Regions from separate parts of the Streptomyces sp. NPDC091281 genome, predicted to be linked through region 2. Evidence: riboswitches for the same ligand, from Rfam matches in the RefSeq annotation. Region 2 holds a riboswitch; the other holds the start of a gene.
The links. A riboswitch is a leader RNA that binds a small molecule or an ion and turns the genes downstream of it on or off. The one in region 2 is predicted to bind glycine.

Region 1: linked by a shared signal. The riboswitch ahead of gcvT (glycine cleavage system aminomethyltransferase GcvT) and the one ahead of gcvP (aminomethyl-transferring glycine dehydrogenase) in region 2 are both predicted to bind glycine.

Annotation. Positions count from the first base shown of each region.
Region 1 covers NZ_JBIVUY010000002.1:843,934-858,509, reverse strand. Annotated here, with positions in the region: gene ACIQPQ_RS08315 (ABC transporter permease) at 1-379, opposite strand, end outside; gene ACIQPQ_RS08310 (enhanced serine sensitivity protein SseB C-terminal domain-containing protein) at 783-1,580, opposite strand; gene ACIQPQ_RS08305 (enhanced serine sensitivity protein SseB) at 1,682-2,476, opposite strand; gene ACIQPQ_RS08300 (AAA family ATPase) at 2,653-3,321, opposite strand; glycine riboswitch at 3,499-3,620, shown strand; gene gcvT (glycine cleavage system aminomethyltransferase GcvT) at 3,850-4,968, shown strand; gene gcvH (glycine cleavage system protein GcvH) at 5,102-5,479, shown strand; gene glyA (serine hydroxymethyltransferase) at 5,494-6,756, shown strand; gene ACIQPQ_RS08280 (L-serine ammonia-lyase) at 6,883-8,250, shown strand; gene ACIQPQ_RS08275 (BTAD domain-containing putative transcriptional regulator) at 8,380-9,174, shown strand; gene ACIQPQ_RS08270 (BTAD domain-containing putative transcriptional regulator) at 9,169-12,543, opposite strand; gene ACIQPQ_RS08265 (hypothetical protein) at 12,609-13,793, opposite strand; gene ACIQPQ_RS08260 (HesA/MoeB/ThiF family protein) at 13,839-14,576, opposite strand, start outside.
Region 2 covers NZ_JBIVUY010000014.1:274,507-289,082, forward strand. Annotated here, with positions in the region: gene ACIQPQ_RS31865 (amino acid transporter) at 1-1,719, shown strand, start outside; gene ACIQPQ_RS31870 (hypothetical protein) at 1,881-2,420, shown strand; gene ACIQPQ_RS31875 (molybdopterin-binding protein) at 2,502-2,894, shown strand; gene ACIQPQ_RS31880 (molybdopterin-binding protein) at 2,990-3,448, shown strand; gene gcvP (aminomethyl-transferring glycine dehydrogenase) at 3,503-6,388, opposite strand; glycine riboswitch at 6,564-6,659, opposite strand; gene ACIQPQ_RS31890 (PRC-barrel domain-containing protein) at 6,775-7,146, shown strand; partial or broken gene ACIQPQ_RS31895 (DNA polymerase IV) at 7,068-8,655, opposite strand; gene ACIQPQ_RS31900 (MerR family transcriptional regulator) at 8,762-9,448, opposite strand; gene ACIQPQ_RS31905 (bifunctional nuclease family protein) at 9,780-10,253, opposite strand; gene ACIQPQ_RS31910 (MerR family transcriptional regulator) at 10,349-11,086, opposite strand; gene ACIQPQ_RS31915 (FHA domain-containing protein) at 11,126-12,010, opposite strand; gene ACIQPQ_RS31920 (DUF881 domain-containing protein) at 12,093-12,986, opposite strand; gene ACIQPQ_RS31925 (small basic family protein) at 12,992-13,324, opposite strand; gene ACIQPQ_RS31930 (DUF881 domain-containing protein) at 13,321-14,163, opposite strand; gene ACIQPQ_RS31935 (sugar phosphate nucleotidyltransferase) at 14,371-14,576, opposite strand, start outside.

The sequences.
Region 1 (14,576 bases), on a different contig from region 2:
GGGAGATGCGGGCGCCGTAGAGGATGCGGGCGAGGATGTCGCGGCCGTTGACCGGCTCGACACCGAGCAGGTGCTCACCGCTGATGCCGCCCAGCGAGCCCGTGGGCGTGCCGAACAGCGGATCGATGAGGTTCTCGTGGTACTCGTTCGGGTCCTGGCCGAGCAGGCCGGTGATCACCGGGGCCAGCAGGGCGATCAGGACGAGGAAGAGCACCACGACGCCGCCGGTCAGGGCGAGCTTGTCCCGCTTGAGGCGTTCCCAGGCGATCCGACCCAGGGAACGGCCCTGTACGGCCTTCGCGTCGGCGGTGGCCACCGCCGCTTCCTGGGCCGGGCTCGGGGCCGCTTCCGCGGTCGGCTCGTGCAATGGTGCCGTCATCTGGCAGGGACCCCTCTCAACCGGCGGTAGCCGGCCCACACTTGCCGCTGTAGCGGCGTGATCAGTCCGTCGTACACAGGGGCGAAAACACCCCCGATGCGGGAGTCTTCAACGCTTCGGCGATCTGTTGCCAGACTTGACGGTGAATGGATGCGCAAACGTGATGCGCTCAGGAGGATTCCGTTATCCGGACGGTGGGTAACGGGGGGCGGACGCGGACGAGTTGGGACAGAGTCCGGCAAATTCGGACGTAACGCCCTCATCTACGCGCGAAGATCAGTGCCTTCTCCTGCGGTGCGGAGACGTCGCGGACGGTTCGGCGTCTTTGCGGAACGGTCGCGCGACAGCACCGGGACGGTACCGGGGACGGTCGGGCGGAGCGTCCGAGTCGTCCGGTGGAGCGTCAGTAGCGTCCGGCCGGAGGGTATCCGTAGCCGGAGGCGGGGGCGCGGTCGGGGGTGGCCGGAGCGTGCGCCTCGCGGTCGTAGAAGGGGCGGGCGTGGGCCCGCATCCACATCACGACGGGGTCGTAGTCGTCGCTCATCGCGACCGTCGACACCGGCAGGCCCTCCGGGACCGCCCCGATCGACTGCTGCATCATCGCCCGCACCGCGTCCACCGCCGGGGGCGAGGTGTCGTACACGTCGAGGCCGAGGGCGAGGTAGGGGGCGCCGAGCGCGGGCTGCACCCAGGCCCGGCGCAGGGAGCGCAGGGCCGGGGTGCGGTGGGCGTTCTGGGCGAGGAGGGCGTAGAACTGCGCGATGTCGATCGCCGGTTCGGAGAGTCTGAGCGGGCCCGCGGGCTGCCGGTCCAGGCCCGTCGCGATCCGGCGCAGGTCCAGCCACGGGATGCCGACACCGCCGCCCGGGGCGTGCGGGTTCAGCCAGAGGCCGTGGTGGTCGGGGTAGAGGGTGCGGGCCACGTCCAGGCCGTCGGCCACCTCGTACGAGCGGTTCCAGCCGCTGGCGGACAGCTCCTGGGCGGAGGTGACGCAGGGCGCGTACCCGTGGCCGTCGACCTCCATCGTGCCGTACTGGGCGTCGGGGGAACCGGCGTGGCCGTGCCAGAGCAGCATCCAGACGCGCCCGCCGGCCGGGGTCGCGAGGGCGCGCAGGAGTGCCTCGTAGGCGTCGTAGCGCCCGGGGGTCACCTGGCGCAGCATGTGCTCGACCTGCCCGGCCGCGATGCCGCTGGCGCTCACCTGTACCGCCCCTTCGATGGAGTTGCCGCGCGTTCGGGAGACCAGCTTAGGTGGCTCCGCCGTCAACGGTGCCCCCGGAGGTGCGGGGTTGCGGGCCGGTGTCAGGGGGCGCGCGTGTAGAAGGGGCGGACGTGCTCCTTCAGCCAGCGGGCGACGGGGTCCTCCGTGACGTCGAGGAGGACCAGGTTGACCGGCCACGGGGCCGGGACCACGCCGAGCGCGCGGCCGAGCGCCTCCATCGGCAGGGCCCGCAGGTCGCCCTCCCACGAGGCGAGTTCGACGCCCACGAACATCACGGGGTCGGCCGTCTCGACGACGGCGAGGCAGCGCCGGGCGGTCCGCACGACGCCGGTCGCGTCGAACTCCGCGGCGGCGGCGGACAGCAGGTCGACCGGGTCGTCCTGCCAGTCCGGCTCGTACAGCCGGACCCGGCCGCCGCTCGCGGGGCCGTCCAGCGGGGTGCGGCCGGTGCGGCACAGCTCGGCGACGGCGGGCGGGGGCAGCGGTATCCCGACCGTCCCGTCCGGGTTCACCGCGAGGCCCACCTGCGGGGGCAGCCCGCGCGCGAACTCGACGGCCGGGGCGATCGTGTACGCCATGTGCGGCCCGGCGACCTGGCGGAGCTGCTCCTCGGAGCTGAACACCGGCACGTACGCCTGGCCGTCCAGCTCGACGGTCGGCAGGTCCAGCGGGCCGCTGCGCGGGCCGCCGCCGCTGGGCAGCGGCACCCACAGGAAGCTCCGGCCGAGCACCTCGACGATCCGGCCGCCGGACCCCGGCACGTTGAAGGAAGCGGAGAGCACCTCCTCCAGCTCGTTGCCGGGCCACCCGCCGTGCGAGTGGGGGTGCGCCTGCGCCGGAAACTCCGCGGGAAAGTCCGCCGGGGGGAAGTCCATCTGCCTACCGCCTGCTGGAAACCACTGGATCACTGGATCACCGGCAAGGCTAGCGGCTCCGCCGGTGGGGCCGGGGTGCGTGGCAGGGCGGGGGCGCGGCTGCCGGACCTCGGCGGGCCGCCGGGACGTACCTCGGAGGCCCCCTCCCCCAGGACCCGCCACCCCCGGAGGCCCCGTCACCCCGTGAACGCGATCCGCTTCAACGTGTCCGCCGCCGCGCGGTCCAGGAGGAGGGCGGAGTCGCAGCCCTGGGGGAGGCGGCCCTTCTGGACGGCGTGGAGGAGGCGGGCGGCGGCGCGGCGGTGGCGGAGGAAGGCGTAGCGGGAGACGCCGCGGCCGCGTTCGCGCTGGCCTTCCAGGGCGGTGCCCGCGGTGACGTCGAGGAGGACGAGGTGCAGGGTGCCGCCGCGGCGGCGGGCCTCGCGGGCCAGCCAGTCGCGGACCCAGGCCTGGGTGCCGCAGTCGTGCACGACGACGCCCTCGCCGGAGCGCAGCGCGCGCCGCAGACCGGCGTAGTGGGCGAGCCGGACGAGGGGCCGGTAGAGGGCGTAGGGCAGGGCGCGCGGCATGCGGGCGTCCCAGCGGTCGCGGGTGTCCTGGGAGTCGACGCGCGTCCCGGTGACCGCGCGCTTCATGAGGGTGGACTTGCCGCTGCCGGGCAGTCCGGTGACGACCACCAGGTCCCGGGGTCCGAAGAGCAGGGCGTGCGGGCTGTGTCCGGCGCGCTCGCGCAGGTCCCGGACGACGGGAGCGGGCCGCTCACCGCACGCCTCCCGGGCCGGGGCCTGCGGCTGGGCGGGCAGTGCGAGGGCCGAGCCGGTCGCGAGTGCCGTGGTCCTGTTCACCGTGTGCGTCCTCCCCTGGGGTCAGACAAGTCTTGTCCCCGTCGAGCGTAAAGAGAAGGTAATGCGCGCTGTCTACCGTTTTTGTTCGCGTACCGCCACAGGCCGGTTACAGATGGCGCCCTGCCGCGATCGGTCGTGGCGTGCAATGATGTCGGCGCCAACTGCATACCGGCCGTTTGAATCCGCGCGGGAGAGTTCCCGGCAGCGCACCCAGGGCAACCGGGGCGGCGCCGAGCCGGGGCGCCGAAGGAGCAAGTCCCTCCCTTGAATCTCTCAGGCCCCGTTACCGCGCGGGCGAGGCACATCTGAAAAGCGGACCGCTCCCGTCTCCGGGCGGCGGTCCCACCCAAGGTGCAAGCCACGATCACCAGCCCGGCCGTCTCCGGACGGTCCGCGCCGCGCGCCTGCGTGATCGGGGCGAACCTCTCAGGTTCCGATGACAGATGGGGAGGAACGACCTCGCCGTCCCCCGCGCCCGGTTCCCGGTGCGGGGTGGGACACCCCCGTCGCCTGGGAGACGAACGCCCGATGAGCAGCACCGCACTCCGTCACACCGCCCTCGACGCCCTGCACCGCTCGCTGGGCGCGACGATGACCGACTTCGCCGGCTGGGACATGCCCCTGCGCTACGGCTCCGAGCGGGACGAGCACGTCGCGGTCCGTACCCGGGCCGGTCTGTTCGACCTGTCGCACATGGGTGAGATCACGGTGACCGGCCCCGACGCCGGGGCCCTGCTGAACTTCGCGCTGGTCGGCAACATCGCCGCCGTCGGTGTCGGCCGCGCCCGCTACACGATGATCTGCGCCGAGAACGGCGGCATCCTCGACGACCTGATCGTGTACCGCCTCGCGGACGCCGAGTTCATGGTCGTCGCGAACGCCTCGAACGCGCAGGTCGTGCTGGACGCGCTCACCGCGCGCGCGGCCGGTTTCGACGCCGAGGTCCGCGACGACCGGGACGCGTACGCGCTGCTCGCCGTCCAGGGCCCCGAGTCCCCCGGCATCCTGAAGTCGCTGACCGACGCCGACCTCGACGGCCTCAAGTACTACGCCGGACTGCCCGGCACCGTCGCGGGCGTCCCGGCGCTCATCGCGCGCACCGGCTACACCGGCGAGGACGGCTTCGAGCTGTTCGTGAAGCCCGAGCACGCGGTGGCGCTGTGGACGGCGCTGACCGAGGCGGGCGCGGGCGTCGGCATCACCCCCTGCGGCCTGTCCTGCCGGGACACGCTCCGCCTGGAGGCGGGCATGCCGCTGTACGGGCACGAGCTGACCACCGACCTCACCCCCTTCGACGCCGGTCTCGGCCGCGTGGTCAAGTTCGAGAAGGAGGGCGACTTCGTCGGCCGTACGGCGCTGGAGGCGGCGGCGGCCCGCTCGGCGGAGAACCCGCCGCGCGTGCTGGTCGGCCTGATCGCCGAGGGCCGCCGCGTGCCGCGCGCCGGGTTCGCGGTGGTCGCGGGCGGCGAGACCGTCGGCGAGGTCACCTCGGGCGCCCCCTCCCCCACCCTGGGCAAGCCGATCGCGATCGCGTACGTCGACGCGGCCCACGCGGCGCCGGGCACGGCGGGCGTCGGCGTGGACATCCGGGGCACCCACGAGCCGTACGAGGTCGTGGCGCTGCCCTTCTACAAGCGGCAGAAGTAGCGGCGGGTCCCGTAGGCCGCCGCCACCCCCGGCGGCCCAGCGGCGTGAGCCTGCCCACATCCCCGCAGGTCAGCCCGTCCACCGGCAGCATCCCCTTCACCAGCACTCCCCCGCGTACAGGAGAATTCGAGCCATGAGCAACCCCCAGCAGCTGCGGTACAGCAAGGAGCACGAGTGGCTGTCGGGCGCCGAGGACGGCGTCGCGACGGTCGGGATCACGGAGCACGCGGCGAACGCGCTCGGCGACGTGGTGTTCGTCCAGCTCCCCGAGGTCGGCGACACCCTGACCTCGGGCGAGACCTGTGGCGAGCTGGAGTCGACCAAGTCGGTCAGCGAGCTGTACTCGCCGGTCGACGGCGAGGTCGTCGCCATCAACCAGGACGTCGTCGACGACCCGTCGCTGGCGAACTCCGCCCCCTTCGAGGGCGGATGGCTGTTCAAGGTGCGCGTCACGGGCGAGCAGGACGACCTGCTCTCCGCCGACGAGTACTCCGCTTTCACCGCCGGCTGAGGAGACGTAGACCCATGTCTGTCCTGAACACGCCCCTGCACGAGCTGGACCCGGAGATCGCCGCGGCGGTCGACGCGGAGCTGCGCCGCCAGCAGTCCACGCTGGAGATGATCGCCTCGGAGAACTTCGCTCCGCTCGCGGTCATGGAGGCGCAGGGTTCGGTCCTGACCAACAAGTACGCCGAGGGCTACCCGGGCCGCCGCTACTACGGCGGCTGCGAGCACGTCGACGTGTCCGAGCAGATCGCCATCGACCGGGTGAAGACCCTGTTCGGCGCCGAGTACGCCAACGTGCAGCCGCACTCGGGCGCCTCCGCCAACCAGGCCGCCCTGTTCGCGCTGGCCCAGCCCGGCGACACCATCCTCGGCCTGGACCTGGCGCACGGCGGCCACCTCACCCACGGGATGCGGCTGAACTTCTCCGGCAAGCAGTTCGACGTGGTCGCCTACCACGTGGACGCGGCCGGGCTGGTCGACATGGCCGAGGTCGAGCGGCTGGCCAAGGAGCACCGCCCGAAGGTGATCATCGCGGGCTGGTCGGCGTACCCGCGGCAGCTGGACTTCGCCGAGTTCCGCCGGATCGCCGACGAGGTCGAGGCGTACCTGTGGGTGGACATGGCGCACTTCGCCGGTCTGGTCGCGGCGGGCCTGCACCCGAACCCGGTCGAGCACGCGCACGTGGTCACCTCCACCACGCACAAGACGCTCGGCGGGCCGCGCGGCGGCATCATCCTGGCCAAGCAGGAGTTCGCGAAGAAGCTGAACTCGTCCGTCTTCCCGGGCTTCCAGGGCGGCCCCCTGGAGCACGTGATCGCGGCGAAGGCGGTCTCCTTCAAGGTGGCGGCCTCCGAGGACTTCGCCGAGCGGCAGCGCCGTACGGTCGAGGGCGCGCGCATCCTCGCCGAGCGGCTGACCGCCGACGACGCGCGGGCGGCCGGGGTGAACGTCCTGTCGGGCGGCACCGACGTGCACCTGCTCCTGGTCGACCTGCGGGAGTCCGCGCTGGACGGGCAGCAGGCCGAGGACCGCCTCCACGAGGTCGGCATCACCGTCAACCGCAACGCCGTCCCGAACGACCCGCGGCCCCCGATGGTCACCTCGGGCCTGCGGATCGGCACCCCGGCACTGGCCACCCGCGGCTTCACCGCGGAGGACTTCGCCGAGGTCGCGGACGTGATCGCCGAGACGCTGAAGCCGTCGTACGACGTCGAGGCGCTCAAGGCCCGTGTGACGGCCCTGGCCGAGAAGCACCCGCTGTACCCCGCGCTGGGCCGATAGGCCCCCGTACGGCCCGCGACACCCGCCGTACCCCTTTTCGCCGGGTCGTCCCGCACACTCGTGAGAGTGGGCGGGGCGGCCCCGGCGGGAGACCCCCGCACCACCCCGCACCCCCCAGGAGTTCCCGTGGCCATCTCGGTCTTCGACCTGTTCTCGATCGGTATCGGCCCGTCCAGCTCCCACACCGTGGGGCCGATGCGGGCGGCCCGTATGTTCGCCCGGCGGCTGCGCAACGAGGAGCTGCTCGACTCGGTCGCGGCCGTCCGCACCGAGCTGTACGGCTCCCTCGGCGCCACCGGCCACGGGCACGGCACCCCCAAGGCGGTGCTGCTCGGCCTGGAGGGCGACTCCCCGCGCACGGTCGACGTCGAGTCCGCGGACGAGCGCGTCGAGCGGATCAAGGAGTCGGGGCGGATCAGCCTGCTCGGCACGCACGAGATCCCGTTCTCCTTCGACGACGACATGGTGCTGCACCGCCGCAAGGCGCTGCCGTACCACGCCAACGGCATGACGATCTGGGCGTACGACGCCGCGGGCGCCGAGGTGCTGGCGAAGACGTACTACTCGGTCGGCGGCGGGTTCGTCGTCGACGAGGACGCGGTCGGCGCGGACCGGATCAAGCTGGACGACACCCCGCTGAAGTACCCGTTCCGCACCGGCGACGAACTGCTGCGGCTGACGAAGGAGACCGGCCTGTCGATCTCCTCGCTGATGCTGGAGAACGAGCGGGCCTGGCGCACCGAGGACGAGATCCGTGACGGCCTGCTGGAGATCTGGCGGGTGATGCAGGCGTGCGTGACGCGCGGCATGTCCCGCGAGGGCATCCTGCCGGGCGGCCTGCGGGTCCGCCGCCGCGCCGCCATGACGGCCCGTCAACTGCGGGCGGAGGGCAACCCGTTGGCCCTCTCCATGGAGTGGATCACCCTCTACGCGATGGCCGTCAACGAGGAGAACGCGGCCGGCGGCCGGGTCGTCACCGCCCCCACCAACGGCGCCGCCGGCATCATCCCCGCCGTCCTGCACTACTACGTCAACTTCGTCCCCGGCGCCGACGAGGAGGGCGTGGTCCGCTTCCTGCTCGCCGCGGGCGCCATCGGCATGCTCTTCAAGGAGAACGCCTCCATCTCCGGCGCGGAGGTCGGCTGCCAGGGCGAGGTCGGCTCGGCCTGCTCGATGGCCGCGGGCGCCCTCGCCGAAGTCCTCGGCGGCTCCCCCGAACAGGTCGAGAACGCGGCCGAGATCGGCATGGAACACAACCTCGGCCTCACCTGCGACCCCGTCGGCGGCCTCGTCCAGATCCCCTGCATCGAACGCAACGGCATGGCCGCGGTCAAGGCCGTCACCGCCGCCCGCATGGCCATGCGCGGCGACGGCTCCCACAAGGTCTCCCTCGACAAGGTCATCAAGACGATGAAGGACACGGGGGCGGACATGTCGGTCAAGTACAAGGAGACGGCTCGGGGTGGGTTGGCTGTGAACATCATCGAGTGCTGAGGCTGCCGCCGCCGCGTGCACGACACGTGGCGGCCCGCTGATCGACGCCCATGCGTGATCCATGCAGTTTCCGAACAGGTCGACTGCACCGTGGAAGGAGCACGGGCAGAAGATCAACGGGGAAGTGGCATGAACATTCAGTTGCTGGGCTACATCGAGGTACACACTGCTTCCGGAAGCAGGGTTTCCATGTCCAACGGAGTCGGGTTGCTGCTGGCTGCCACGGCCTGGACACCCAGCGCATTCACCGCCGACGCGGAGGTGATCGAGCGCCTCTGGGAGACGCAGTTGCCGGAGCATCCGCGCAATGCGCTCTACACGCTGGCCACCCGGCTCAGAAAGGCACTGCGCTGCGTCACGGACAGCGGAGGGCCCGGAGGCGAACTGATCAGACGACACGGAGGGTACGTACTGGCTGTCGACGAGGACGTCGTCGACACCTCACGGTTCCGGCACCTGGTCACACAGGCCAAGGTCGCCCGACGCCGCAACGAGGCGGAGCGGGCCCTGGCGCTCTACGGCGAGGCACTCGCGCTGTGGCGCGGAGAGCCGCTGTCCAACATGACGACGGCGTGGGCTGCGGCGGCCCGCCTGACGCTCCACCACGAGCATCGGGACGCGGTGGTCGGCCGAGCCGAGCTGATCCTGCAACTTGGCCGCTCCGACGAGTGCGTCGCGCCGCTCCACGCACTGGCCGCACATCACCCTCTCGACGAACACGTCGTCGGCCTGCTCATGCTCGCCCTTCATCGCAGCGGACGACAGGAAGAGGCCCTGCGGTGCTATCAGGCGACCCGGGCACTGATGATCGATCTGCTCGGCGACGAGCCGGGTCCTCAACTCCGGAGCCTGCACGAGCGCATCCTGTGCAGGAGCGAGAGCCTGCGACCCGATCGCGGGGTGCTCGATCTCATGAGCTCATGAGCTTGTCCGGTTGCCCACCTCGAAGCCCTCGAAATAGGTGACCAGGTACAGGTCGCAGCGCGAGTCGGCGTCGGAGGGCAGCGTCGGGTAGCGCCGCCGTCGCCGCTGCACGTGGCGTTCGGACTCCCATGGAAGGTCTGTCCGAAAAGGACCGTCCGGGACGTGAATCTCCTCGAACAAGATATGGGCCCTCTCCCGATCGGCCATGGCGGGGCGAACGTCACCGGCCCTGTCTCCGGCGTCCGCTCTCGCCATCAACGCCCTGGCCAGAGCGAGTCGTTGACCCGAGTCATCGGCCTGGGCCACCGCCTTGTCCGCCTCCCGAAGAGCATCAGTCACCGCACCGGCCTCCAGCAGGGCCAACGCGGTGAGCGTACGAATGTGCGGCAGGGCGAGGGGGGTGCCTTCGACCGCCAACTGTGCGGCATGCTCCAGGTGCCGGATCGCGTCCGCGTACGCGCCCCGTGTGCAGCACACCGTGGCCTGCGCGAGCAGCATCTCCACGAGCCCCGTCCGATGGCCCGTCCGCTCCGCGATGTCGCGGGCGTCGTCGAGGTGCCGGTCGGCGTCGTCCGGTCGGCTGATACGGACCTTCACCACGGCCAGGCCGACCAGCGAGTCCACCTCGCAGTTGCGGTTGCCCACCCGCCGGGACAGTTCGAGCGCATCCTCGTACGCCTGGATCGCGCGGTCGCTGTGACCGGCATCGGTGAACACCCGCCCCAGGGTTTCCAGCGCCACCGCCTCCCCGTAGACCGATCCGGAGTCGCGCGAGACGAGGAAGCACTTCCACAGCGCGTCCAGCGCCTCGGCGAAGCGCGCCTGCTGCTGCAGGACGAGCGCGAGGTTCACCAGGGCCATCGAGTGCGTGTGACGTCCGCTCTCACCGACCAGCGACAACAGCGCCTCGGTGACCGCGTGCTCCGCCTCGGGCAGACGCCCCAGGCAGTGGTAGAGGGAGGCCAGATTGATGAGCATGATCTCCGTGCTCTTGGTCACGCCGAGCTGCCGGTAGATGTCGAGGCACCGGCGGTAGAGCGGTGGTACCTCCTGGGGTTTGCCGAGGATCTTGAGGGTGACTCCCCGTCCCTGGAGGGCGGCGGCCTCTCCGAACAGCCACCCGGCCCGCCGTGCCAGGATCTCCGCCTCCTCGTACTCCGACAGAGCCCCCTTCAGGTCCCCGTTCCGCCATCTGGCGTTCCCTGTGGAGCACTTCATCGCGGACTGGCCCTGGAGGTCTCCGCTCCGTTCGGCGGCCTCCCGTGCGACCGTGGCCAAGCGTATCCAGTCCGACATCGGGCGGCGATGATGGAACAGATCCAACAGGGCGTCCACGAGTTGCCACGCGAAACGTGAGGGACCATGTTCCGCCGCGTGCGTGATCGCGGCGGCGATGTCCTCCCATTCGGATGCGAACCAGGCGTAGGCGTCCTCCTGCGTACCGAACTCCCGTGGCACCGACCGCTCGACGGGAGGGGGGCACGCCCACGGAACATGGAAGCCGCACACACGCGCCACGTTGACGACACTCTGCAAGTAGTGGTCCAGGACGCGCAGGACCGCGGCTCGCCGCTCGAGCTCCGCATCCTCCGCGACCGCACGGTCCCTGGCGTACTCGTGCACCAGGTCGTGCCAGGTCGAGCGCCCGCCCCCGGCGTCCCGCAGCAGGTGCACACGGTGCGCCAGGCGCAGCAGGTCGGACATGCGCGGCTCGTCGATCCCGGCAGCGGCGGCGGCAGCGGCGGACGAGCGCCCTGTTCCAGCGACCAGGCCGAGGAGACGGAACGCGCGCTTCGCCTCGGCAGGCAGCCCGGTGTACGAGAGGTCCAGCGCGGCTCGGACCGCCACGCTCTCCTCGCCCTCCACATGGAGTCGCGCCAGGCGCCCGCGTTCGGCGAGATCGCTCACGTAGTCCCGGATGCTGCCCGGCCGGTCACCGATCCAGGAACTGGCGACGCAGAGCGCGAGCGGCAGTCGGTCGCAGAGTTCCACCAGCCGGGTCGCGGATTCCTGGTCGGCCTCGACCGCGTCGGCGCCCACCGCGGAGCTGATCAGCTCCAGGGCCTCCCCGCTGTCGAGGACATCGCAGGAGACCCGGAACGCCCCGTCCAGAGTGACGAGTCCATTGAGTCGGTGACGGCTGGTCACCAGCGTGAGCGAACCGTTCGAAGCGGGAAGCAGATCCCGGACGTACGACGCGTCGGCCACGTCGTCGAGGACGACCAGGATGCGGCGCTCCGCCAGGACCGTGCGGTACAGCGCCGCCTGGGCCTCCCATCGGAGCGGGATGTCACGGGAGGCACATCCCAGGCCCTGCAACAGGAGAGGGAGCGCCTCCTGCGGTGTCATCGGCTCGGCGTCGTCGAACCCCCGCATGTCCAGGAAGAGCTGACCGTCCGGGAAGTCGCCCGCGATCCGGTGGGCCCAGTGCAGGGCCAGCGCCGTCTTCCCCACCCCGGCCGGCCCCACCACCAAGGTGAGTTCCTCGCCTTGGCGTCGGCCGGCGTCAAGCAGGCGTAGCTGCGCGTTGCGGCCGACGAAGCGCCGGGGCCCGCGGGGGAGCTGCCGGGGAACCTGTAGGTGTTCCGGAGGCAGACCTCGTCCGGGCCCTGGTGACGGCTGCGGACCGACGTCACCGCGCAGCAGCCTCTGGTGCAGGGAGGCGATCTCGTCCGACGGTTCCACTCCGAGTTCGTCGACCATGCGCCGCCGCAACTCGGTGTACACAGCGAGCGCGTCCGCTGTCCGTCCGTCCCGTTGCAGCACGTGCATCAGCAACGCGTGCGGTCGCTCACGCAGCGGATGGTCCGACGTGAGCCGGATCAGTTCGGCGACCGCCGGGCGGTACCGACCGAGTTCCATGTCGGCCTCCGCCCTGCCTTCCCGGGCCGCGACGTACAGCTCGGTCAGACGGCGGCGCTCCGCCTCCATCGCAGGCAGGTCCGGGAGGGGATCGCCTCGCCACAGTGTGAGTGCCGCGTCGTGACAGCGATACGCCTCCGCCCAGTCTCCGTGGGCCGCGGACCGGGCAGCGTCCCCGAGTCTCTGCTCGAAGAGATGGACGTCGACTTCGGCGGGTGCCACGCGTAGCACGTAGCCCGGCCGCTGTGTCACCAGCAGTCCGCTTCCCGCGGCTCCGAAGGCTCGGCGTACCTCGGCGACCAGGGCTCGGACCCGTGCCTCGGACGCGCCGGGCCGTTGCTCACCCCACATGCTCCGGATCATGCGGTCGACAGACACCACATGGTCCGCGTGGAGCAACAGCACCGCGCAGAGGGCGCGTTGGCGTCCCGTGAGAGCCGTCTTACGCCTGTCGATCTCGATCTCCAGAGGTCCGAGCAGGCGAAATCGAGGAAGGGGGCTGGGCATTCGAAGAACGTAGACCACCGTCGGCAGGCGGGCAATCTTGGTCTTCCGACGGCGGGAACAGTGGCTCAGTCCGTCCGGAAGCGCCGCCGCCCTGCGTGCCACGCTCGTCGCGCCCGTCCCGCGTGGCGACGCCACCACAGACACACCCACGTTCCTTGCAGACCGGCCAGGACGAGAACGGTCACTACAGCGTCCAGGCGGCCCCACGGATCGGCGCCACGCACGATCTGCTCGAGGGAGCGCGTGATCAGCGGCAAGGTGACCTCGGTGAGGAGGCGAAGGCCGATGAACACGCAGATGACGGTTCCCGCGAGCGTGCCCAGCGCGTAGGCCTGGAGGAAACGCCGTTCGGCGGGCCGGAGAGAACGTAGGGGGTTCGGCCCACGTCGTCCGCGCAGTCTCGCCGCGAGGTGACGCAGGTAGCGGCCCGTGTCCGCGTAGAGGTTCCGGCAGCCTGTCAGGTCCTGGACGACGAAGTAGAGGTCCGTCCGCATGAACACGAAGCACTGATGCGCGAGTGCGGCCACCAAGGTCATCGCGATCACGGGCAGCAGAGCGACGTCGGAGCCCAGGAAGCGGGCCACGATGCAGCACCCCCAGATCGCCGCGTCGAGGGCGATCCCTGACAGGTACACCGTGAGTCGCTCTCTGCGGCTCTTGAGCCAGATGCCCGACACCTCCGTCTGCGCCACGAGGAACTGCAGGCGCGTTCCGAGAGTGATCCGTCCCGGCACACCTGCTGCGCGGGCCGTGACCAGGTGAGTCATCTCGTGCAGGGCTATCAGGCACACGGACACCGAGGCCTGTGCAAGCAAGGTGAAGGTGCCGTATTCGGTCCACAGCAGGTCGTCCCAGGACGGCAGGATGGCCGGCTCCCGCAGGACGAGCAGAACGGCGACCACCGGGACTGCCAGGACGAGCACGTGCAGGATCGGGCTCATGGCCCAGCGGACGTGACCCGCTCGCAGCCGGGGAAGCGAGACCGTCTGAGGTGTGGGTTCGATACGCCGGTCACCGATGGACGCCACCAGTCCGGCGTCTGCGAGTTTCTCCACGAACGCGCCGACGTCCAGGTCGCGCCCGGTGGTGACGCGCAGGGTGTTCCTTGCCTCCTCGACGGTGCTGCCGGCGGTCAGCAGTCGGAGGGCGGCCAGTCCGATCTCGGGCACGGCGACGATCTGGTCGTTGCCTTGTCGGCCCACGAACCATTCGCCCCTGTCCGGTCGGACGTCCAGCGGGTGCAGGCCCACGCGGATGCCGCTCCTGTTCGTCACGGGATCACCTCAGCCGCCGGGTCACGGGTTGCACAGCGGGCAGTCGGGCCGGGCGGGATGCCGCACGTCGACCAGCTGGTCGGGGGCGATCAGGTTGAGACCGCGTACGTACCCTGGCGCCGACCGGTTGGTCCCGGTGAGCAGGGCGACGATCTCGTGGGCGACGAGTTGTCCGGAGATCCCGGCGGCCGGGGCCAGGACCCCCACTCCCCCCAGGTCCGGGTACCAGCCCGGCTTGAGTTTCGCCTCCTCCCCCGCCCCGACGCATTCGAAGCACGGGCCGTGCGGGCCGTAGACGCCCACGGTCACCAGGGGGCCGTTGTATCCGGCACTCGCCCACGGAACACCGAGTGAGGCACACACCCGGCTGGTCATCTTCGCGATGAGGTCGTTACGGGGTTCGTCAGCGCAGAGGGCGAAGGCATCACACCCCGAGACCAGGTTCCTCAACCCGTCCTCGGTGTCGACCTTGCCGACGTCGTACGTGAACGTTCCCGCGGAGTCGAGCGACGTGAGGCGTTCGGCGGCGGCCTCCGCCTTGGGGCGCCCCAGGTCGGCTTCCCCGTACAGCACCTGCCGGGTGAGGTTGGACACCTCGACGGAGTCCGGGTCGACGAGGTGCAGGCTGCCGACACCGGCGGCCGCCAGCGCCCATGCCGCATGGCTGCCCGCGCCGCCGACGCCGAGGACCGCCACGCGCGCGCAGGTGAGCCGCTGCTGTGTCTTCCACGGGTTGCTGTCCGGCCTGAGGTCCACCCG
Region 2 (14,576 bases):
GTCGTCCTGGTGGTCGTCACCCTGGCCGGGGCGCTGCCGGTCTACCGCCGGGTCGCCGAGGAGAGCCCGCACGGCGCGGGTTCGATCGGCATGCTGGAGCGGCTGCTGTCGTTCTGGCAGGGCAAGCTGTTCGTCCTCACCCTGCTCGGCTTCGCCGCCACCGACTTCCTGATCACCATCACCCTGTCCGCGGCGGACGCCTCCACCCACCTCATCGAGAACCCCCACCTCACCGGCGCGCTGGAGGACCGCCAGGTCCTGATCACGCTGATCCTGGTGGCGCTGCTCGGCGCGGTGTTCCTCAAGGGCTTCCAGGAGGCCGTGGGCATCGCGGTCGTCCTGGTCGGGGTGTACCTCGCGCTGAACGCCGTCGTCGTGGTGACGGGCCTGGCGCACGTGGCGACCGAGGGGCACGTCGTCACCGACTGGACGACCGCGCTGACCGCCGAGCACGGCAACGTCCTCGCGATGGTCGGCGTGGCCCTGATCGTCTTCCCGAAGCTCGCGCTCGGCCTCTCCGGCTTCGAGACCGGCGTGGCCGTCATGCCGCACGTCAAGGGCGACCCCGGCGACACCGAGGACCGCCCCGCGGGCCGCATCCGGGACACGAAGAAGCTGCTCACCACGGCCGCCCTGATCATGAGCTGCTTCCTGATCACCACCAGTTTCATCACCACCCTGCTCATCCCGGAGAAGGAGTTCGAGCCCGGCGGCGCGGCCAACGGCCGCGCCCTGGCCTACCTGGCGCACGAGTACCTCGGCAACGCCTTCGGCACGGTCTACGACGTCTCCACCATCGCCATCCTGTGGTTCGCGGGCGCCTCCGCGATGGCGGGCCTGCTCAACCTGATGCCGCGCTACCTGCCCCGCTACGGCATGGCCCCGCACTGGGCCCGCGCGGTCCGGCCGATGGTCATCGTCTTCACGCTGATCGCGTTCCTGGTCACCTGGATCTTCGACGCCGACGTCGACGCCCAGGGCGGCGCCTACGCGACCGGCGTGCTGGTGCTGATCAGCTCCGCCGCGATCGCCGTGACCATCGCCGCCCACAAGGCGGGGCAACGGCGCCGGCGGGCCGGGTTCGCCGTCATCTCGGTGGTGTTCCTCTACACGACGGTCGTCAACGTCGTCGAACGCCCCGAGGGCGTCAAGATCGGCGCCTGCTTCATCGCGGGCATCATGCTCGTGTCGTTCCTCTCCCGGCTGGCCCGCGCCTTCGAACTGCGCGTGACGAGCGTGACGCTGGACCCGTTGGCGCAGCGGTTCGTCCGGGACATGGCCAGCCGCAAGATCCGGCTCATCGCCAACCAGCCCGACGCCCGCGACCTGGCCGAGTACCGCGCCAAGATCGAGCAGATCCGGCAGGACAACGACATCCCCGGCCAGGAGGACTTCGTCTTCGTGGAGGTCACGGTCCTCGACCCGTCCGAGTTCGAGGCGGGTCTGACGGTGCGCGGGGAGGTCCTGCACGGCCGCTACCGCGTCCTGACCCTGGAGTCCTCCTCGGTCCCCAACGCCCTCGCCGCGCTCCTGCTGCACATCCGGGACTCCACCCACTGCATCCCGCACATCTACTTCGAGTGGACCGAGGGCAACCCCTTCGCCAATTTCCTGCGCTTCTTCCTGTTCGGCCACGGCGAGGTCGCCCCGGTCACCCGCGAGGTCCTCCGCAAGGCCGAACCGGACCGCGCCCGCCGCCCCCGCGTCCACACCGGCTGACGGGCCGACGGGCCGCCTGGGCTGCCGCGCTGACACGGGCTCACTCACGGGAGCGCCGCCCCACCGTGTCGCCGTAAGAACCCCGTCAACCCGGCCCCGCCCGGCGTCAGAGGCCCGTCAACGGCCCTTCCGGCGCCGGGCGGGCGGCCTACGGTCGAAGCATGTCCCCCTTGGCACCCACGCGACCGGTCGCCCACCGGCAGCGCCGCCCCACCGACCGGCACCGGCGCTCCGAGGCCCGCCTCGCGACCGGCTGCGCGCTCGGCTTCGGCGCGCTCACCTTCCTGATCGACTGGGACGCCCGCACACTCACCCTCCCGCGCGGACTGCTGTGGACGGCCCTGTCCGCCGCGCTGTTCCTCGTCCTCCTGCCGCCCCGGCTCACCGTCGCCCACGGCCTGCTCACGGCACGCGGCCCGCTCCGGCGGCGCGTGGTCCGCACCGACGCGCTGCGGTCCGTGCACCAGTACCCCGGTGTCTCCGCCCACGTGGTCCTGCGCGACACCGACGGACACCGCCTGGAACTCGACCCCCGCGCCCTGGTCGGCAACCCCCTGCTCTGGCACGAGCTGGACACCGGCGCCCGCCGCTCCCAGGCACGGGGCACCCTCACCGAGGGCACGGCCGTACTGGAACGGCTCCGCCACGAGATCGACGACACGATCCTCCGCGACCTGACGGACCCGCCCCGGCACCCCTGACCCGGCCCACCGGCCTCACCCCCGCCCAGGCGGTACCTCCCCCGTCTCCCCGAGTCCCCGCCTGCGCCTATCGTGATCGGCATGCAGTCCTACACCATCGGCCAGGCGGCGCGCCTGCTCGGCGTGAGCCCCGACACCGCCCGCCGCTGGGCGGACGCGGGCCGGGTCGCGACCCACCGCGACGACACCGGACGACGTCTGATCCACGGCACCGACCTCGCCGCGTTCTCCGTGGAGCTGGCCGGGACCCCCGCGGGCGACGAGCCCGCCACCACCTCGGTCCGCAACGCGTTCCCCGGCATCGTCACCGCGATCAAGCTCGGTGACGTGGCCGCCCAGGTCGAGATCCAGGCGGGCCCGCACCGCCTCGTCTCGCTCCTCACCCGCGAGGCGGTGGAGGAACTCGGCCTGGAGGTCGGCATGGAGGCCACCGCCCGCGTCAAGGCGACGAACGTCCACATCGACCGCACCTGACCGCCGGAGACACGGGCACCACCGGAACCGGCACGAGCACCCAGCGGACCGCACATAACGGTCATAACACCCGGCAAGCTCTACGGTGAGTGCCCATGACCCCGAGCACCCCCGGCACCCCGGAACACGCCGCGTCCACCCTGTCCATCCGCAACCGCCTCCCCGGCACCGTCACGGCCGTCGTACCGGGTGAGGTGATGGCGGTCGTCACCGTCAGGCTCACCTCCGGCGAGACCCTGACCGCCGCGATCACCCGCGAGGCGGTCACCGACCTCGCCCTCGCCGAGGGCAGCGCCGTGCACGCGCTGGTGAAGTCGACGGAGGTCGCCCTCGCCACCGGCCCGGTCAAGGGCCTCTCGATCCGCAACCGGCTCCCCGGCACCGTCACGGCCGTGACCACCGGCGGTGCGATGGCCTCGGTGAAGCTGACCGCCGGGGGCGGCGAGCTGACCTCCGTGATCACCCGGGAGGCGGTCACCGACCTCGGTCTCGCCCCCGGCTCCGCGGTCGTCGCGCTGATCAAGTCCACCGAGGTCTCGGTCGCGACCCCCTGACACGGCGAGGGGCCCCCGCCCTTCCCGGACAGGGGCCCCCTCGGCGCACGGCGATCAGTCCTCGTACGCGTCCAGCGGCGGGCAGGAGCAGACCAGGTTGCGGTCGCCGAACGCCTGGTCGATCCGGCGGACCGGCGGCCAGTACTTCTCGGCGGCGGACACCCCGGCCGGGAACACGGCCTCCTCGCGGGTGTACGCGTGCTCCCACTCCCCGCCGAGCGCGGCGGCGGTGTGCGGGGCGCGGGCGAGCGGGTTGTCCTCGGCGGGCCAGACGCCCGAGCCGACCTTCTCGATCTCGGCACGGATGGCGATCATCGCCTCGCAGAAACGGTCCAGCTCGGCCAGGTCCTCGGACTCGGTCGGCTCGATCATCAGCGTGCCCGCCACCGGGAACGACATGGTCGGCGCGTGGAAGCCGTAGTCGATGAGGCGCTTCGCCACGTCGTCCACGGTGACGCCGGTCGCCTTGGTGAGCGGCCGCAGGTCGATGATGCACTCGTGCGCGACGAGCCCGCCGGGGCCGGTGTAGAGCACGGGGTAGTGCGGCTCCAGCCGCTTGGCGACGTAGTTGGCGGAGAGCACGGCCACCTGCGTGGCGCGCTTCAGGCCCTCGCCGCCCATGAGGCGCACGTACGACCAGGAGATCGGCAGGATGCCCGCGGACCCCCACGGCGCGGCCGAGATCGGGCCCACGCCGGTCTCCGGTCCGGCGGACGGCTGGAGCGGGTGGTTGGGCAGGTACGGCGCGAGGTGCGAACGGACGGCCACCGGGCCGACGCCGGGACCGCCGCCGCCGTGCGGGATGCAGAACGTCTTGTGCAGGTTCAGGTGGGAGACGTCGCCGCCGAAGTGGCCCGGCTTGGCGAGCCCGACCAGGGCGTTGAGGTTGGCGCCGTCGACGTAGACCTGGCCGCCCGCCTCGTGGACCTGGGCGCAGATGTCGGCGACGTGCTCCTCGAACACGCCGTGCGTCGACGGGTAGGTGATCATCAGCACGGCCAGCTCGTCGCGGTGCTGCTCGATCTTCGCCCGCAGGTCGTCCACGTCGATCTCGCCGTCCTCGGCGGTCTTCACGACGACGACCTTCATCCCGGCCATCACGGCGCTGGCCGCGTTGGTGCCGTGCGCGGAGGACGGGATGAGGCAGACGGTGCGCTGCTCGTCGCCGTTGGCGCGGTGGTAGCCGCGGACCGCGAGCAGTCCGGCGAACTCGCCCTGGGAGCCGGCGTTCGGCTGGAGGGAGACCTTGTCGTAGCCGGTGACCTCGGCGAGCCGGTCCTCCAGCTCGTGGATGAGCGTGAGGTAGCCCTCGGCCTGCTCGGCGGGCGCGAAGGGGTGCAGCTGACCGAACTCGGGCCAGGTGACCGGCTCCATCTCGGTGGTCGCGTTGAGCTTCATGGTGCAGGAGCCGAGCGGGATCATGCCGCGGTCGAGCGCGTAGTCCCGGTCGGCGAGGCGGCGCAGGTAGCGCAGCATGGCCGTCTCGGAGCGGTGCTGGTGGAAGACGGGGTGGGTGAGGACCTCGTCGGAGCGCAGCAGCGCGGCGGGCAGCGCGTCGGCGGTCGCGGCGTCGAGCGCCTCGATGTCACCCTCGACGCCGAAGGCGTTCCAGACGGCCGTGAGCTGGTCGCGTCCGGTGGTCTCGTCGCAGGCGACGGAGACGTGGTCGGCGTCCACGCGGTACAGGTTGACGCCGTGGTCGCGGGCCGCGGCGACGACCTCGTCGGCCCGGCCGGGCACCCGCAGGGTCAGCGTGTCGAAGTAGGCGCCGTGCACGACCTCGACGCCGCCCGCGGTGAGCCCGGCGGCGAGGATCGCGGCGTAGCGGTGGGTGCGGCGGGCGATCGCGCGCAGCCCGTCGGGCCCGTGGTAGACGGCGTACATGCCCGCCATGACGGCGAGGAGGACCTGCGCGGTACAGATGTTGCTGGTGGCCTTCTCCCGGCGGATGTGCTGCTCCCGCGTCTGGAGCGCGAGCCGGTAGGCGCGGTTGCCGTCGGCGTCGACGGAGACGCCGACGAGGCGGCCGGGGAGGCTGCGGGCGAACTTCTCGTGGACGGCCATGTATCCGGCGTGCGGCCCGCCGAAGCCCATGGGCACGCCGAACCGCTGGGTGGTGCCCACCGCGATGTCCGCGCCCAGCTCGCCGGGCGAGGTGAGCAGCGTCAGCGCGAGCAGGTCGGCGGCGACGGTGACCAGCGCGCCCAGCCCGTGCGCCTGCTCCACGACGGCCTTGATGTCGCGGACGGCCCCGGAGGCGCCGGGGTACTGGATCAGGACGCCGTTGATCTCGCGGGCGGCGAGGTCGGCGGGGATGCCGTCGGTGAGGTCGGCGACGACGACCTCGACGCCGGTCGGTTCGGCGCGGGTGCGGATCACGGCGACGGTCTGCGGCAGGGCGTCCGCGTCGACGAGGAAGAGGCCCTTCTTGTTCTTGCCCATGCGCCGGGACAGCGCCATCGCCTCGGCGGCGGCGGTCCCCTCGTCCAGCAGGGAGGCGCCGGAGGTCGGCAGGCCGGTGAGGTCGGCGACCATGGTCTGGAAGTTGAGCAGCGCCTCCAGGCGGCCCTGCGAGATCTCCGGCTGGTAGGGCGTGTACGCCGTGTACCAGGCCGGGTTCTCCATGACGTTCCGCAGGATCACCGGCGGGGTGAAGGTCCCGTGGTAGCCGAGGCCGATCATGGGGGCCAGGACCTGGTTGCGGTCGGCCAGGGACCGCAGCTCGGCCAGCACCTCGGCCTCGGTGCGCGCGCCCGGCAGGTCCAGCGCGTCGGCGTTCTTGATGACCTCGGGGACGGCGGCGGCGGTCAGCTCGTCCAGGGAGCCGTATCCGACCTGCGCGAGCATCTTGGCCCGCGCCTCCTGGTCGGGCCCGATGTGGCGCTGCTCGAAGGGGATGCCCTGTTCGAGTACGGAGAGCGGTGTGCGAGGGGCGGTCATTGCGGAGGCCTCCTGGTCTGACGCGACCTTCGAGGGGTACCACTGGCGCGGGTACCCGGACGGCCTCCCCCTCTGTCATCTCAACCTGAGAGTTTCACCGGCCGCCCGCGGGCACCCGGCTTTCACCGTCGGTGAGAGCGGGGGCTTGCGCCACCGCTCTGCTTTCCAGAGTGACCTCGTCCGTGCGGTACGTGGGCCTGAGAGATTCCGGGGAGGATTTGCTCCTTCGGCGCCTCCGATGGTGTCCGGAGGACTCTCCCGCACGGGGTCAGCAGCCGCTGCCAGACTACCAGCGAGGTCAACGGGGCCTCTTTCGAGTGGCCGCGGTCTCCATTGTGCTCTTTTGTAGTGCTTACAGGTGAGTGGCGAGCGAGTGGGAGGGCTCCGTGCAGACCGACATCGATCCGCGCAGTCTGATCGGCCGCAAGGCGTTCGACCGCAACGGCACCAAGATCGGCACCGTCGACGAGGTCTACCTCGACGACGCGACCGGCGTGCCGGAGTGGGCGGCCATACGCACGGGCCTGTTCAGCCGGGACGCGTTCGTCCCGCTGGAGCCCAGCGAACTCGTCGAGGGCACGCTCCGCATCCCGTTCGAACGGGCCCTGATCAAGGACGCCCCGGACTTCGGCGTGGGCCGCCACCTCTCCCCCGAGCAGGAACTCCAGCTCTACCACCACTACGGCCTCGACGTATCCGCCCCTCCCGCGCTGCCGGACCACGACTTCGGCAAGCTGGCGGGCACGGACGACAGCTGAGCGCGGACCACCAGAACGCCCGCTCCTTCCCCGCGCGCCTGTAGCCGCGGGCCTGCCTCACGCCCCGTGCGCGCTGCCCTGACCGGACCGGGCGGCGGGCCCCGCGGCGTCCCGCGCCGTCTCCGCCGGGTCCAGCGCCCGCGCCTGCGGCGGGTCGCCCTCCTGGGCGTCCGGTCTTCGCCGCACCAGCGGCAGCGGGTCGGCCGCCGCCAGTTCCGGATCGTCGACCCGGAAGGTCCGCACCCGCCCGACCTCCGACTGCGGCGTCTCGAACCGCACGGTGACCCGCCCCAGGCCGCTGCCCTGCACCCACCCGTGCCCCAGTCCGGCATGGCGTACGTCGTGGCCGGGCCGCCACCGGTGCTCGGGCGGCACCGCCTCCTCCGGGGCGGGCAGGTCGGGCAGCGCCTCCTCCGCGCCGCCGTCCCCGCGGTCCTCGGCGGCCTGCGCGAACAGGTCCTCCTGCGTGAAGTCGGCGAGCCCGCTCACCCCGACGCCGAGCAGCCGGACCCCGCCGGTGGTGTCCACGGAGTCCAGCAGCCGCTGCGCCGCCTCCCGCACCACCGCGGGGTCGTCGGTGGGCCCGCGCAGGGTCTCGGAGCGGGTGAGGGTGGAGAAGTCGTAGCGCCGGACCTTGAGCACGATGGTCCGGCCGGACAGACCGGCGTCGCGCAGTCTGCGTACGCACCGGTCCGCCAGCCGCCGTACCTCCAGCTCGACCCGGACCCGGTCGTGGATGTCGACGTCGTAGGTGTCCTCGACGGAGACCGACTTGGTCTCGCGCTCGGCCACCACGGGCCGGTCGTCGCGGGCCAGCGCCATCGCGTACAGGGCGTGCCCGTGGGCCTTGCCGAGCAGCCGGACCAGCTCGTCCTCGCCCGCCTCCGCCATGTCGTCGACGGTGGTGATGCCCGCGCGGCGCAGGTGGTCGCCGGTGGCGGGGCCGACCCCGGGCAGGGTGCGCACCGGCATCGGGGCGAGCAGCCCCCGCTCGGTGCCCGGGTCGATCAGCACCAGGCCGTCCGGCTTGGCCTGCTCGGAGGCGATCTTGGCGAGCATCTTGGAGGCGGCGAGGCCCACCGACCCGGTGAGCCCCGTGACCTGCCGTATGTCCGCGCGCAGCCGGACGCCGGTAAGCCGCGCCGACTCGGTGTCCCAGGCCGCCCCACCGGCTTCCAGGTCCACGAACGCCTCGTCCAGGCTGAGCGGCTCCACCAGCGGCGACAAGGCCCGCAGCAGGCCCATGACCTGCTCGCTGATCGAGCGGTAGAACGCGAAGCGGGGCACGAGGTAGGCGGCGTTCGGCGCCAGCCGGCGGGCCTGGGCCATCGGCATCGCCGAGTGCACTCCGAAGACCCGCGCCTCGTAGGAGGCGGTCGCCACCACCCCGCGGGGCCCGAGGCCGCCCACCACGACGGCCTTCCCGCGCAGACTCGGCTTGGACGCCTGCTCCGCCTGGGCGAAGAAGGCGTCCATGTCGAGATGCAGGACGGTGGGCGCGTTTCTCACATCTCCGATGCTGCACCACACCACTGACAACGCGGTCACACGGCGACGCACCACGCCGGGCGGGAGACGGAACGCTCCGGAACGGTCCGGAGTGCCGGGAGGAGCGTCAGACCGCCCGGTTGCGGCGGCGCGCGAGTTCGTCGGCCGGGTTGGGCCCGACGAGTGTCTCGCCGGTGTCGACGCGCTCGCCGTGCAGCTGGGACAGGGCGCCCTCGACGTCCCGCCAGACCACGCCCACGGCGATCCCGAAGATGCCCTGACCGCCCTGGAGCAGTGCGTGGACCTCGTCCGGCGAGGTGCACTCGTAGACCGTGGCGCCGTCGCTCATCAGCGTCATGCGCTCCAGATCGCTGAACCCGCGCTCCCGCAGGTGCTGCACGGCGGTGCGGATGTTCTGGAGGGACACCCCGGTGTCGAGGAACCGCTTGACGATCTTCAGGACGACGACGTCCCGGAAGCTGTAGAGGCGCTGGGTTCCGGACCCGTACGCGGGCCGCACGCTCGGCTCGACGAGCCCGGTGCGCGCCCAGTAGTCCAACTGGCGGTAGGTGATCCCGGCGGCCGCGCAGGCCGTGGGACCCCGGTATCCGATCTCCTCGGACGCGCCGGGCGCCGCCGCCCCGCCGGCGTCCGGCGCGGACGCCGGGCGCTGCGGAGCGGGTTCGGCCGCGGTGCTGTGCTGGGGATAGGCACCCCCCGCACGCAGCCGTGAGCCAGGGGATGCGTACGGACCGCTTCCCCCGACACCGAGTCCGGGGGCACCCCCCGCCGTACCGTCGCCGCTGCTTCTCACGCCGACCTCCGTCCTTGACCTGCCTTGTCGACGGTAGGCAGTCACCAGGGGTGCGTCAACGATCGCCACACTCGCCACGCCGGGTGATAATCACCCAAGGAGTGGTTTCCCGCACCCCACTGCGGGGAAAGGCTAGCCGAATGCGCTCGGTGAGGGTCGCAGGACGCTCTCACACGCCGCTGGCAATTGCCGCGGCACGCGGCCCACGAAGTCCCTCGCACCGCCGCCACCGACCGGGCTGCCGACCTGTCAGCGGCCCTCCGTGCCTGGCCCACCGGTGGCCGACGCTCCGGTTCACCGGAGTCCTGACGGCCAGGCCCTGACGGCCGCTCTACTGGTTGCTGGTGCCGAAGTCCTCCGGCGAGATCTGGTCGAGGAACTCGCGGAACTTCTCCACCTCGTCCTCCTGCTCGTCCGGGATGGCGATCCCCGCGTCGTCCAGCACCGTGTCGCTGCCGTAGATGGGCGTGCCCGTGCGCAGCGCCAGCGCTATGGCGTCGGACGGGCGCGCGCTCACCTCGACCCCGCTGGCGAAGACCAGCTCCGCGTAGAAGACCCCTTCGCGCAGGTCGGTGATGCGCACTTCGCTGAGCTCCTGGCCGACGGCCTCCAGCACGTCCTTGAACAGGTCGTGGGTCAGCGGCCGCGCCGGAGCCATGCCCTGCTGGGCGAAGGCGATCGCGGTCGCCTCGCCGGGCCCGATCCAGATGGGGAGGTAGCGGTCGCCTCCCACTTCACGCAGCAGCACGATCGGTTGGTTGGAGGGCATCTCGACCCGGACACCTACGACATCGAGCTCGTTCACACAGCAACCCTAGGCCGTGCTCGGGACGTTTGGGTAGTCGGGCTGGGAACGGGTGACCGAAGCGGGGACCCTCGCCGCTGCCCCGGAGGTCCCTCTCAGGGCAGGCGGACGCCCAGCGCGGACCGCACGAGCGCCGCGTGCAGCCGCACCGCGAGGTCGGCCAGCTCCTTGGCGCGGGCCTCGGCGTGTGCCCTGGTCTGGGGGTTGCGGTGCCGTCTCAGCGGGGCCACCACCTGGTCGACGAGACCCGCCTCCCGGTCGGCCGCGGCCTTCATGACCCGCAGATGCCGGGGCTCGATCCCGAAGCGGCCCAGCTCGGCGACGAGCGCGACGACGGTGGCCGCCTCGGCGTCGTACACCCCCTCCGCCAATGGGGCGACGAGGCCGTACGACTCCCACTCGCGGAGTTCGTCCTCGTCGATCCCGGCGGCGGCCAGCAGCTCGGCGCGGCCGATGCGGGCGGCGGTCGGGGCCTCGGAGGGTTCGGGGACGGGTTCGCCGTCCCGCTGGCGGCCCACCGTGGGCAGGGGCGCCGCCTCGCCGCGCTCCATGGCGTCCAGGTGCTCCCGGATCACCTTGAGCGGCAGATAGTGGTCGCGCTGCATCCGCAGGACGTGACCCAGGCGCTCCACGTCCCGCGCGCTGAACTTGCGGTACCCCGACGGGGTCCGCTGCGGCTCGACGAGCCCCTCCGACTCCAGGAAGCGGATCTTGGAGATGGTCACTTCGGGGAACTCGTCGCGCAGCACGTTGAGCACCGTGCCGATGCTCATCGGATCACCGTCCAGGGCGGCGGTGCCGGGTCCGGCACCGCCCCTCGGTGTGCGCAGCATGGGCCTTCCCTCGGGGTTCCCCCGGACGGGTCCGGGGGGTCAGTAGCCTCGCTGGCTCGCGTAGAAGACCAGCCGGTACTTGCCGATCTGCACCTCGTCGCCGTTCGACAGCGGGACCTCGTCGATCCGCTCCCGGTTGACGTACGTGCCGTTCAGGCTGCCGACGTCGGCGACCGTGAACGAGCCGTCCTGGGCGCGGCGGAACTCCACGTGGCGCCGGGAGACGGTGACGTCGTCCAGGAAGATGTCGCTCTGCGGGTGCCGGCCGGCCGTCGTCAGGTCGCCGTCCAGCAGGAAGCGGCTGCCCGAGTTGGGACCCCGGCGCACCACCAGCAGGGCGGAGCCCAGCGGCAGCGCGTCGACCGCGGCCTGCGCCTCGGGAGAGAGCGACGGCAACTGGGTCTGGCCGGTGACCTCGGAGTCGTAGGCCTCCAGGCCGGAGATGGAGATCGTGGAGGTCGTCTCCGACGCGCGCTCCGGCGTCAGACCGGGCCTCAGCGGCGCGCCGCAGTTGGAGCAGAAGCGGCTGTTCTCCGCGTTGCGGTTACCGCACCTCGTACACACCAGGGCTGACATAGGGGAAAACCCTCCACCCGTACTTGAGGTTGACGGTTGTCCGAAACCTATGCCGCCGGGCTGCGCAGGGTCAACCGACGCCCCGCCCTGGCCTCCGGAAATGTCGCCGCCCGGACCGGGTACCTGGTCCCGGAACAGCGGTCGCTGGCCTTCCGCGTCGGGCTGGGCGCGGTGGCGGGCCGTCGCGTTCTCCCCGCTCTCTCGCGCGCTCTTGCCGAACAACTTCGCAAACAACTTCACGGGCGATTCCCCTTGACCGAAACAGACCCGCCCGTGGGGCAGGACGAACCCTGACTGATTACACCGGCCGAGCCGGACACCTTCACAACGTCCGTATCCGCCAGACAGTTTCCACCACGCACCACCCGATCGGTGCGCCGACCCCCCGCAACCTCATGCCCCTGCCCGACGGCCGCCATGCACCGTCGGTTCACCGGGACGACGACCGAGCGTAGTCAGGCTGCTTCGCTGCCCGCAAGGCATCCACGACGATCTTGGTGGATCGCTCGACGACCACGGTGGCCTGCTCCTTCTCCAGAGTCTGCACCACGCCTCCAGGGATGTTGAGCGCCGGTTCGAGGTCCTGCGGCTTGCCGATGACCTTGAAACGATAGGGGGCGTTGATCTTGTTCCCGTCCACGCCCACGCCGTTGCCCGAATCCGTCAGGAACGTCCCGGCCACGACCCGTACGCCGTTCACCTGGATCGCCTCGGCGCCGGCCGCGCGCAGTTCCTGGACGGCGTCGAGCAGCATGTCGGGCTCGACCGTTCCCTTGGTGTCCTCGATCGTCATGGTGATACCGGGCCCCTCGGCGGCCACCGTGCCCGCCAGGATGCCGAGTTGCTTCTCCTTCTCGACCGTCTGCTTCCGGGCCTCCTCCGCCTGGTCGGAGCTGTTCTCCAGCTCCTCCCGCTGCTTCTCCAGGCCCTGCTTCTCGTCTTCTAGACGCTGACTCCGGTCGTCGAGTTCATCCAGGATGCGGACAAGATCTTCCTGGCGCGCGCCGCGCAGGGCGTTGCCGTCGTCGCTGGTGGACGCGACCTGCACGGCGAGCCCGAAACCGAGACCGAACAGCAGCAGCGCGACGATGAGTTGGGCGCGGCTCACGCGCGGCGGCCAGAGGCCCTGCGCGAGCCGCTGCCGCCCCGTCACCTCCGGTCCGGCCGGGGCCGACGGCGCCGGTTCCTCGGGGGCGGTCGCGGCGACCTCGGGCGGCAGCTCCTTGCGCAGCCTGGCGGTCGGCTCGTCCTCGTGCCCCGTACCGGCCCGGCGGGGCGCGTCGGGGTGCGGCTGGTCGCGGCGCGGCTCGTCGTGGTCGTTCATCGGCGTCACGCCCGGAAGACGTGGCGGCGGATCGCCGCGGCGTTGGAGAAGATCCGGATGCCGAGGACGACCACGACACCGGTCGACAACTGGGCGCCCACGCCCAGCTTGTCGCCGAGGAACACGATCAGCGCGGCCACGACCACGTTCGACAGGAACGACACCACGAAGACCTTGTCGTCGAAGATGCCGTCCAGCATGGCGCGCAGCCCGCCGAACACGGCGTCCAGCGCCGCCACGACGGCGATCGGCAGATACGGTTCGACGACCGCCGGAACCTCGGGCCGGACCAACAGTCCGGCCACGACGCCCACGACGAGGCCCAGTACGGCGATCACGATGTGCCCTTGCCCTTCTCGGTGCTCGGCTGTGCGGTGCGTACGATCACACTCGGTGCGGCGGGCACCTGGACGTCCTTCTCCACGGAGATGGCGGTCCGGATGCCGAAGTTCTCCTGGAGGGCGTGCAGGTACAGCCCGTCCGCGCTGTCCTGGAACCGGGTGCTCAGGTTCTTGCCGTCCCCCACCGCGAGCACCGTGTACGGCGGCACCAGCGGTTTGTTGTCGACCAGTATCGCGTCGCCCGCGGCCCGGATCGCCGACAGGGCGGTCAGCCGCTGTCCGTTGACGGAGACGGCCTCGGCGCCCGACGCCCACAGTCCGTTCACGACGCGCTGCATGTCGCGGTCGCGGACCCGCCCGGTGTCGGAAAACCCGGTGGTCTCGCGGGGGTCGCCGTCGCCGCCCGTGGAGGCCTCCTCGGCGTCGTCCACGACCAGCTTCACGCCGGGTCCGTGGACGGCCACCGATCCGGCGAGCATGCCGGTCAGGTCGGAGTGGCCGCCCCCGCCGCTGGCCCGCAGGGCCTCGCGCTGGCGGGCGCCGACGTCTTCGCGGAGCTTGTCGACGGTGCCTTCGAGCTTGTCGGCCGCGTCGGTCTCCTGGTCGATGCGGTCGATCAGTTCCTCGCGCTCCTTGGCGACGACGGGCGCGGCGACGCGCGCCTGGGCGGCGCCCACGGTCACCACGAGCGCCGCGAGCACCAGCCCGGCCGCGAGTCCCAGCTTGGCCCGCAGCGGCTTGGGCACCCCGCCCGCGCCCGCGGCCCGTCTGCGCGCGGCGGCCTCGGCGTAGCCCTCGTCCAGGCTGTGGTCCATGACGTTGGTGAGCAGCGACATGGAGGCGTCCGGGCGCGACACGCGCGCGGGTGTGCTCCGAACGGGGGGCTGCTGCGGCATGCCGCACATCGTCGCACGTCGTGCCCGCTACCTCCGAATGGCCCCACGCGCGCGTGCCGGACACGCTCCCCGGAGGGTACGTGCCCGGCATGCGCGCGTGCGCGAGAGCCGCGGGCCGCCTACGGACGAGGCGGGAGCGCGACCCGGTCAGTCACCGGCGCTGTCGACCACGGCCGCCCACTCGTCGAGCAGGGCCTGCGCCGAGGCGTCGTCGGGGCCCTCGGCCCACAGGTGGGTGACGGCCTCGGCGGGGTCCGGCAGGACCATCACCCAGCGGCCGTCGGTCTCGACGACGCGGACTCCGTCGGTGGTGTCCACGAAGCGGTCCCCGGCGGCCTCGACGACCCGCCGCA